Hydrogenophilus thermoluteolus: one gene and its partner. The protein of the gene in region 2 interacts with the protein of the main gene of each other region in a pairwise test. Links are inferred from orthologs where the notes say so. Each region holds a gene or a part of one and is shown on either strand. Other genes may lie near its edges.

What was found. The genes of interacting proteins can lie anywhere in the genome.
Region 1: the proteins of rlmB (region 2) and tsaE interact in binary tests that used the Escherichia coli proteins (3 or more experiments, as listed by UniProt). The link is inferred for Hydrogenophilus thermoluteolus from one-to-one orthologs.

What each region holds. Positions count from the first base shown.
Region 1 is NZ_AP018558.1:365,313-368,830, forward strand. Bases 207-3,176 are described here. They hold tsaE (tRNA (adenosine(37)-N6)-threonylcarbamoyltransferase complex ATPase subunit type 1 TsaE), read right to left. Parts: upstream 1,947-3,176; coding sequence 1,467-1,946; downstream 207-1,466. Other genes in these bases: HPTL_RS01670 (N-acetylmuramoyl-L-alanine amidase), read right to left, coding at 207-1,485; queG (tRNA epoxyqueuosine(34) reductase QueG), read left to right, coding at 1,964-3,055; murI (glutamate racemase), read left to right, coding at 3,068-3,176. In the rest of the region: HPTL_RS01665 (bifunctional riboflavin kinase/FAD synthetase), read right to left, coding at 1-58; more of HPTL_RS01670, read right to left, coding at 112-206; more of murI, read left to right, coding at 3,177-3,518. UniProt on the Escherichia coli protein: Required for the formation of a threonylcarbamoyl group on adenosine at position 37 (t(6)A37) in tRNAs that read codons beginning with adenine.
Region 2 is NZ_AP018558.1:696,674-702,756, forward strand. Bases 1,236-4,183 are described here. They hold rlmB (23S rRNA (guanosine(2251)-2'-O)-methyltransferase RlmB), read left to right. Parts: upstream 1,236-2,316; coding sequence 2,317-3,051; downstream 3,052-4,183. Other genes in these bases: rnr (ribonuclease R), read left to right, coding at 1,236-2,260; HPTL_RS11540 (hypothetical protein), read left to right, coding at 3,171-3,293; HPTL_RS03405 (EAL domain-containing protein), read left to right, coding at 3,335-4,171. In the rest of the region: more of rnr, read left to right, coding at 1-1,235; HPTL_RS03410 (DUF2325 domain-containing protein), read left to right, coding at 4,242-5,432; HPTL_RS11615 ((2Fe-2S)-binding protein), read left to right, coding at 5,443-5,667; HPTL_RS03420 (IS701 family transposase), read right to left, coding at 5,704-6,083. UniProt on the Escherichia coli protein: Specifically methylates the ribose of guanosine 2251 in 23S rRNA.

The DNA of each region.
Region 1 (3,518 bases), 330 kb from region 2 along the record:
TGCCGACGGTGAGCGCGGTCGGTGCAAGGCTGGGCGCATGGCCCCGCAGGATGCGCATCGTCCTCTGAGTCTGCTTTCGGAAAACGCCCAATTATACCGGTATTCCGCAGATCAACTTGCGGGGTCGCGGCTCTTGGCGGCGAGCATCAACGCACGAGGACGCGGCGCGTGGCGTTCGAGGTAGCGCTTCACGCCGCGGTAGATCGCTTCAGCGAGCTGTTCTTGGTAGTCTGCACTCTTTAGTCGCCGTTCTTCGGTGGGATTGGAGATGAACGCCAGCTCGACGAGTACCGACGGGACGTCGGGGTTACGCAGGACTGCGAAATTCGCGGTTTCGACCTCGGGGCGGTGGGGGGGGCTTACGCGCGCGAGCTCGGCGAGCACCGCTTGCGCGAGGCGCAACGAGTCGGTGCGGGTTGCGGTGATCGAGAGGTCGAGGAGCGTAGCGGCGACATGGTCGCTGCGCGCTGCCAATTGGACGCCGCCGATGAGGTCGGATTGGTTCTCTTTTTGCGCGAGCCACTTCGCTGCGGTGCTCGAGGCACCGCGGTCGCTGAGGGCATAGACCGAGCTCCCGGCGACGTCGGGGCGCACGAAGGCGTCGGCGTGGATCGAGACGAAGAGGTCGGCTTGGGCGCGCCGGGCGCGGTTCACCCTTTCCCCCAACGCGATGAAGTAGTCACCGCTGCGCGTGAGCACCGCGCGCGTTTTCGGGTCGTCGTCGAACCGCTTCTTGGCGCGCCGCGCCACCGCCAACACCACGTCCTTTTCCCGGGTACCGTGACGACCGATCGCGCCGGGGTCTTCGCCGCCGTGCCCGGGGTCGAGGACGATCACGTATGGGGCGTCCTGTTCCGGTGGTTTCGGTTGTGGCTTACGCGGGTTGGTTGCCCGGTTCGCTTGGGTTTCGGCGGGTCGCCGCGGGGGCGTTTCGCTGAGGACCGGCGTGTCACTTTCCGTCCGCTGCCGTTTGTCGAGTTCGGCCAAGAGCCGCGCGACGGGGTCTTGCGGTTTTTCGGGATAGAGGTCGATTACCAGGCGGTATTGATAGGGATCGATGGGGTCGAGAAGGAAGATCTGCGGGACGACTGCTTGCTTCAGGTCGAAGACGATGCGGGTGGTCTCTGGGGTGAACTGCCCGACGCGGACCGCGGCGATATAGGGGTCGTCGGGTGCGATATGTTCTGCAAGGGCACGCAAAATCGTTTGGACGACCACCCCTTTGAGGTCGATCACGAGGCGCAGTGGATTTTCTAGTAAGAATGCTTCGTGTTCGAGTGCGGCGCTGGCTTCGAGCGTGACGCGTGTGTATTCCTCTGCGGGCCAAGCGCGAACGGCGACGATACGGGGTGGCGACGCGGCGATGAGGCGTGTCGGCAGCCAAGTGAATGCCGCAAGGAGCGTGGCGCGGGAGAGAAAGGCGCGGCGTGCCGCTTGGACGCGGGACAACGCGGCTGCGGGGGTGGCTAGCCGAGCGCTGGCCACTGCCGCTTCGCCGCAGTCGAGCAGGCGCCCAGGGTCAGCAGCCGACTGCCCGTCGCTTCGATCGCGATCCGAACCTGCCAGTCGGGGCTCGGTAGGTAGGGGTGCGCTTTTTCGGGCCATTCCACTAAGCAGAGGTTTTCCGGTTGAAAGTATTCGTCGAAGCCGCCCCAGCGGAACTCTTCGGGGTCGGCGAACCGGTAGTAGTCGAAATGATAAACTGGAACAGCGAGATCTGGGTAGGGTTCGACCAAGGTATAGGTGGGACTTTTGACCGGTCCGTGATGGCCGAGCGCGTTGAGGAGTGCCCGTACGAAGGTGGTCTTGCCGGCACCCAGCGGCCCGGTCAGCGTGACGATGCCGCGGGTCGCGACGAAGCAGGGGGCAACGCGTCGCGCGAACGCGCCGGTTTCGGCTTCGTTTTCGAGGTGCGCGGTTGTGGTAAAAGAGGCGTCGGTATTCATGGGGGCGATGGGTGTCGATGGCAGGAACGGTTCGCGATTGGGCACAGATCAAAGCAGCGTTGTGGCGCGCGGCGGAGTCGCTCGGGTTTGCCGCGATGGCGGTGAGCGACGTCGACCTCTCCGCGGAAGAGCCGAAACTCCTTGCGTGGTTGCGCGAAGGGTACCACGGCGAGATGGATTATATGGCAAAGTGGGGGACGCTGCGCGCGCGCCCCGCCGCGCTCGTTCCAGGCGCGCAGCGCGTCGTCTCGTTGCGTTTTCCCTACTGGCCCGAGCAGGCGGCGCCGGCCGAAGCGGTGCTCTCCGACCCGTCGCGCGCCTATATTTCGCGGTATGCGCTGGGCCGAGATTACCACAAGGTGGTGCGCGCCCGCTTGGCGAAACTGGAAAACGTCCTGAAAACGTTGGCGCCAGAACACCAAGGGCGGGTCTTCGTCGATTCGGCGCCGATATGGGAGGTGGCGCTCGCCGCGCGCGCGGGTTTGGGGTGGCGCGGAAAGCATACGCTGTTGCTGACACGCGAAGGGTCCTACTTTTTTCTGGGCGAACTGGTCACCAACCTGCCGTTGCCGGTCGACGCGCCGCAACGTGCGCATTGTGGGCGATGCGTGCGTTGTCTCACCGCGTGTCCAACGCAGGCGATCGTCGCGCCCTACACGGTGGATGCGCGGCGCTGCATTTCGTACCTGACGATCGAACATCCTGGATCGATTCCGGAGTCACTGCGGCCGCTCGTTGGCAACCGAATCTATGGCTGCGACGATTGCCAATTGGTCTGTCCGTGGAATCGTTTCGCGACGCCGTCACAATGCTCCGACTTTCAGCCGCGGCATGGGCTCGATGCGCCGCGGTTGGTCGAACTGTTTGCTTGGCGCGAACACGAATTCCTGGATCGTTTCGCGGGTTCTCCGATTCGGCGCATCGGCTATCCGCGTTGGTTGCGCAATTTGGCCGTGGCGTTGGGTAACGCCCCGACGACCCCAGATGTGGTGGCGGCGCTCAGGCAGCGCGCCGACGACCCGTCGCCGCTGGTGCGCGAACACGTCCAGTGGGCGCTGGCGCGCCATCGCGGCCAGGGTGGTACGGTACAATCCGTTCCATTTGCTTAGTGACGCGGGGCGATGGCGCAGACGATGGGCAGGCAACCGGTGAGCAATGCACCGATCGGTATCTTCGATTCGGGGGTTGGGGGGCTAACGGTGGCGCGGGCGGTGATGGAGCGGCTGCCTAATGAAGCGATCGTCTATTTCGGTGACACCGCGCGCGTGCCCTATGGGGTGAAGTCGGCGCAGACCATCCGGCGGTATGCTGCGGAAATCACCCGCTTTTTGTTGCAGCAAGAGGTGAAGCTCCTCATCATCGCGTGCAATTCGATGGCCGCGGTCGCTGCGGACACAGTAGCGGGTTTGGCGGCCGGCGTGCCGGTGCTCGACGTGATCGACGCCGGGGCACGGGCGGCTGCGGAGATGACGCGGCGCCGGGCTGTTGCGGTGATCGGCACGATGGCGACTGTGGATAGCGGCGCGTACGCGCGACGGATCCATGCGTACGCACCCGACGTGCGGGTGCATG
Region 2 (6,083 bases):
TGCGGCAACCCAAGAAGCGGCGCGCGCGGCACCGCTTGACGTCGACCGTTTGGCCGAGATTGCCGCAGCACTTCCCCCAATACGGCGTGCAGACCCGTTTTTGGCACGCGAAGTGTTGCGCTACGGGGACAATCCGCTACCCAGTCGCGAATACATCATCGAGACGCTGGAGCGTGCCGGGCGTCCGCTCAAAATGAGCGAGTTGGCGAGTGCGCTCGAAATTCGCCCCTTTGAACTCGCGCTCTTCGAACGCCGCGTCACGGCGATGGAGCGCGACGGCCAAATCTTGACCAACCGCCGTGGTGCACTGATTTTGCCGGAGAAAGCGGCGCTCATCCGCGGCCGTGTCCAGGGCCATCCCGACGGATTCGGTTTCGTGATCCCGGATGACGGTGGTCCCGACATCTTCTTGGGGCCCAAGGAGATGCGTGAGGTCTTGCACGGCGATCGTGTCATGGTGCGGGTCACGGGTCGTGACCCACGGGGGCGGCCCGAAGGCAAAATCGTCGAGGTGCTCGAACGGCGAACCACGCGGGTCGTAGGGCGCGTGATCGTCGAGCACGGCGTGATGCTGGTAGCGCCAGAGGATAAGCGCATCGCGCAAGATATTTTGATCGCGCCCGAAGCCGGTCGGCGATCGCGAAAACCCAAAGCAGCACCGGGAGACGTCGTCGTTGTCGAGATTGTCGAACCTCCCAGCAAATACGCGCAACCAATCGGCAAGATCGTCGAGGTGTTGGGGCGATACGACGATCCGGGAATGGAGATCGAGATCGCACTGCGCAAATTCGATCTGCCTTTCGTCTGGAGTTCGGCGGCCAAGGCGCAGACGCGGCGATTGCCCGATGCGGTTCGTCCCCATGACCAGAAAGGCCGTGAGGATTTGCGCCATCTGCCGTTCGTCACGATCGACGGCGAAAACGCCAAAGACTTCGACGACGCGGTCTTCTGCGAACGGGTGGGGAGAGGGTTTCGGCTCCTGGTTGCGATCGCCGACGTCGCGCACTATGTGAAACCGGAAACGCCGCTTGACCAAGAGGCTTACGAGCGAGGGAATTCGGTCTATTTTCCTCGTCGCGTAATTCCGATGTTGCCAGAAAAGCTCAGCAATGGGCTCTGTTCGTTGGTGCCGCGCGAAGACCGATTGGCAATGGTCTGCGAGATGTTCGTGTCGCCACGTGGCAAAGTGGAGCGCTACCGCTTCTTCCCTGCGGTGATCCATTCGCATGCCCGCTTGACCTACACGATCGTTGCCAAAGCGCTTTACGAAGGGGACAAAACGGCGCGCGAAACGGTCGCCGATTTGCTGCCCCATTTGGAAACGCTCGACGCGGTCTTTCGGGTACTGCTTGCAGCGCGCAAGCGGCGCGGTGCGATCGAATTCGAAACCACCGAAGTGGAGTTTCTCTTCGACGACAACGGCAAGATTCGTGGCGTCAAACCGGTGGTGCGTAACGACGCGCACCGGCTCATCGAAGAGTGTATGCTCGCCGCGAACGTCTGTGCGTCACAATTCTTGGCCGAGCACGAACACCCCACGCTCTATCGCGTCCATGAACCGCCAGACCCAGAAAAAATTGCCAAACTGCGTGAATTTCTGGCGGGATTTGGCATCGAGCTTCCGGGCGGGGACGAGCCGTCACCGAAAGACTTTACCCGGGTACTGGAAAAGATCGAAGGCCGGCCGGATGCGCCGCTCTTGCAGATGGTGATGCTGCGTTCGCTCAAACAGGCGCGTTATGCACCGGACAATGCCGGCCATTTCGGCTTGGCTTATCCCTGCTATACCCACTTCACTTCGCCGATTCGCCGCTACCCCGATCTGCTCGTGCACCGCGCGATCAAAGCAGTGCTTGCGGGCAGCCAATACACCCCAAGTCGACCGTGGGAAGAGATCGGTGCGCATTGCTCGATGACCGAACGGCGTGCGGACGAGGCAACGCGCGAGGTGATGAACTGGCTCAAGTGCTACTACATGCAGGAGCACATCGGGGAGGTTTATACCGGTACCGTTTCGGCTGTCGTTCCGTTCGGGCTCTTCGTCACACTGGACGAAGTCTTCGTCGAAGGGTTGGTCCATATTTCCGATCTTGGCGCCGACTACTTCCAGTACGACGAAGTGGGTCATGCGCTCGTTGGCGAACGGACGAAGGTTCGCTACCGTTTGGCCGATCGCGTCAAAGTGCAGGTGGCACGGGCCGATCTGGCGACGAGCAAAATCGATTTTCACCTCATCGAGCGACTGGAGGGCGACGCGTGAAGGCGCGCAGCGATCGGGAAACTGCGCTGGCGTACGGCTGGCACAGCGTGACGACGATGCTGCGTGTCGCGCCGCAACGCATCGTGCAACTCCATGTGGCAGTGGAGCGCAAAAGCGATGCGCGTGTGCAAGGCCTGATCCAGAAAGCCGAGGCAGCTTGCGTACCAGTGGCGTGGGTGGATCGCGCGTCGTTGACGAAGTTGGCGGGGCATGGCCACCATCAAGGCATAGTGGCGACCCTTGATCCGGACGTCCAGACGATCACGCTCGACGCCGTGCTACCCAATAGTGCGGATTACCCGAATCCGGTGGGGCGTCAGTTGCTCACGCCCCCCCTCTACCTGGTGCTCGATGGCGTGACCGACCCACACAACCTGGGGGCATGTTTGCGTACTGCGGACGCCGCTGGCGTACGTGCGGTGATCGTCCCCAAGGACCGTTCGGTGGGGATCACGCCGGTGGTACGTAAAGTCGCAAGTGGTGCGGCCGAAACCGTACCCGTCGTCTTCGTCACCAATCTGGCGCGGGCACTCGAGCAGCTCAAAGCGTCGGGCATTTGGGTCGTCGGCTTAGCGGGTGAGGGTGACCAGTGGCTCTTGGCGTGCGATCTTTCCGGCCCTTTAGCGCTCGTCTTGGGTGCCGAAGGGGAGGGGCTTCGTCAATTGACGCGTGAACGTTGCGATTTGCTGGCACGCCTGCCGATGCTCGGCGTCGTCGAGAGTCTCAATGTTTCCGTCGCCGCGGGGGTCGCCCTCTACGAAGTGGTTCGCCGACGTTTCCCTGTGCGCTAGGGTATTGCGCTTCTACTCAATACAGCATCGGTATGGCCGTCGAACGATGGCCATTTTTTCCGGGTATTGACAATAATGATTCTCATTATCTATAATGTTCTCGAATCAAGGAACAGGGAGTGGTCGCAGTGGCAAACCGAGCGCGGACCGGTGCCGAACGGGTTTCACAATGGGTCACCCTGATTGCAGCGGTGGTTGCGGTAACGCTGTCTGTGTTGGATTGGCTCTACTGGGGGCGCTAGTGACCTATAGCGGGTGCGTAGAAGGAGCGACAGGGAAGCGGATGGGGCAAACTGCATCGGCGCTTGGCCCAGATTTTGCACCAGAGGTTCTGTTCGCTGCGGTAATCGAGGGTGTGCCTGCGGTCGAATATCAACCCATTGTTCGTGTCGAAGATGGTGCAATCATTGGATACGAAGCATTGGCACGTTTTTCAGCATGGGGTCGGGCGATTCCGCCAGATCAGCTTTTTGCGGCGCTACATTGCAATCCAATGCTGCTTCACTACGCCGAATGGAAGTGCAAGGCGATTCAATTGGCGTTGGCACCCAAGAAAGGGCTTCTGTTCCTCAATTTGGAGCCCGACGCGTGGCATCAAGGTCAATGCGGAAATTGGGTGGACCCCTATCTCGAATTGTTTGCTGCGGCACGCGAACGGTTGGTGGTCGAAATTGACGAAAGTTGCCATCTTCATGCTGCAACCATCTCCGGAACCCTTGCCGAACGGTTGGCTGAACGGGGCATTGCGGTTGCCATTGACGATTTGACCCCAACGCACGGCATCGCATTGCGATCGCTATACCAATACGCGGCATTTCTCAAATTTGATCGCGCCTTTCTGAGAGAGGGGAGCAAACACAACCCCTTTTTCGAACATCTTTTCGCTGTGGCAAAAGAGAGTGGTGCCACTTTGGTATTGGAAGGCGTCGAGCGGGCGGAAGACCTTGCGTTCGCGGAAGCGCTCGGCTTCGATTGCGTCCAAGGGTTCTATTTCGCCGATCGGATCGTTCGAAAACAAGGGACGACACAGCTTTGGCGACGTTTGTGGCGTGAGCGCCGCGCGTGCACGGGCTGTCAGATGACGTGTGCTGTATGTGATGAGGAGGTGATAGATGGATAGATCCACTGCGTCCCTGCCGATGAGCAGCGTCATGGTCGGAGTACGAAAAGGGCGCAAACGGCTCTGGGAGTTGGAGGAAAAGCTCCTTTGTCCCGTGATTGGTTCCTGCCTGACCGTGGCCGAGGTGGCAAAGCTGTTGAAACGTTTTGGCTACGTCAGTGGCAAAACGCATGCATTCGAAGTGCATGTGACGGCGGTTGGTCTTGCGAAGACGCGTAACGAGGTCAGTGAACGATTGCACCGGCGGCTGGACGAGAAATGGCGTGTTGCGCTGACTCAGATTGCCCAAATCAAAAATGACGAAGCATTGTGCTCGTACTGGACCGAATCGTTTGCGCGCGGAGAAGTGGCGGGCGCTTTCTGGGCCGTGGTGACGCATCCCTCGGTTACGCCTGAGTTGGCCCACCGTTGTTACGAAGACCTTCATATGCTCTCGCACCAAATCGGTGCTGGGCTAGCTGCAGATGTGCGCAGACTCAAATGGCTCGAGGAAGAACGGACCCGTCTTGTGCAAGAGAACCAAAAACTTCAGACGCGTGTCCATGACCTTTCCCAACAGCTGGGCGAGCGGGCTCAAGCTTTACTGAACCTCAAAGCACAGGTCGACCGCGCAGAAGAAGCGCGGGAGCGGTTGATACAGAAGTGGCGGGCTGAATGTGAAATGCTTCGTGATGCGGCAGCAGAAGGCGGCAAGGCTTTGGCGCGAATCGAATCGCTCAAAGCCCGTGTCGACACCTTAGAAGCTGAACTGGTCACGGTATTGCGGGATCGGGATTTTTGGCGCGAAGAGGCAGAGACGATACGCCAGGAACACGCGGTGCTCGAACAGATATTGGTATCGCAACAAACCGGATCGGTTTCGACAAGTTTTTGCGCGAACGAAGCGGAATGTGACGCATGTCAATATCGGTACCGGTGCGTATTGTGTGTCGGCGGGCGCACAAATTTGACCCCGCATCTTCGTGATTTGGCAAAACGCTTTGGGCTGGAGGTCCGGTTCCATGACGGCGGATTAGAAGATGCGCTTCAGCGCTTACCGGAGCAACTGAAAGGGGTCGACGCGGTCATGGTCACCGTTGGCGCCGTGTCCCACCAAGCTTATTACCGTGTCAAGCATTTTTGCAAACAGTTGGGGAAACCGTGCCTTTTGGTTCGAAATGCAAGCGTGGGTAGCTTTGCTGTTGCGATTCATTCTCTTCTGTATGGAGACATCGACCAGGCGACCCAAGGCTTGCCTGCAGTCAAGCGGCTGACGAATTGAGGAGAGTACCATGTACGCTTGCATCTGTTTCGCAGTCAAGGAGCGCGATGTGCGGGAAGCCGTCTCTGGCGGACCAGTACGCATGAGCGATTTGTGCGCCAATTTGGGCGTGGGGACAAAATGTGGTCGCTGCGTCTCTGCGCTGCGTGATATCCTTCGCCAAGCGACACAGGAGTCGCAACTGCGTGCGGTCAATTGCGAGGTCTATGACCAGAATTTTTGCCGGGAAGCTTAATTTGACTGTGTCACAAAATTTTTCTTCACCCTCTACCTACGCGCTCTCCCGCAGCAGGGACACCTCAGAAGCTGCCGGGCGATGTGTTGGGCAATCCAATAGCGAATCGTTGCGATCGAGTCGGGTACGTGGCGTTGTGCTCTTGGGGCTACCCCGGGGGATATACCCTTGGGGTAAGGGAGGCGCTTTGCTGAGCGCACGGTTTTTTTTGTCAGGGTCTTTGAGTCGTTGCAGGAGCAAAAAGCCGTAGGCGGCAATCGTGAGCGTAGCATGGTGGTGAAACCCGCGCCAGTTGCGCCCTTCGTAGTGGCCAAGCCCTACTTCCTGTTTGAGTTCGCGGTAATCGCGCTCGATGCGCCAGCGCATCTTGACGGTATGAACCAGCTGCGTCAATGAGTAGGTCTCGGGAAGCGTGC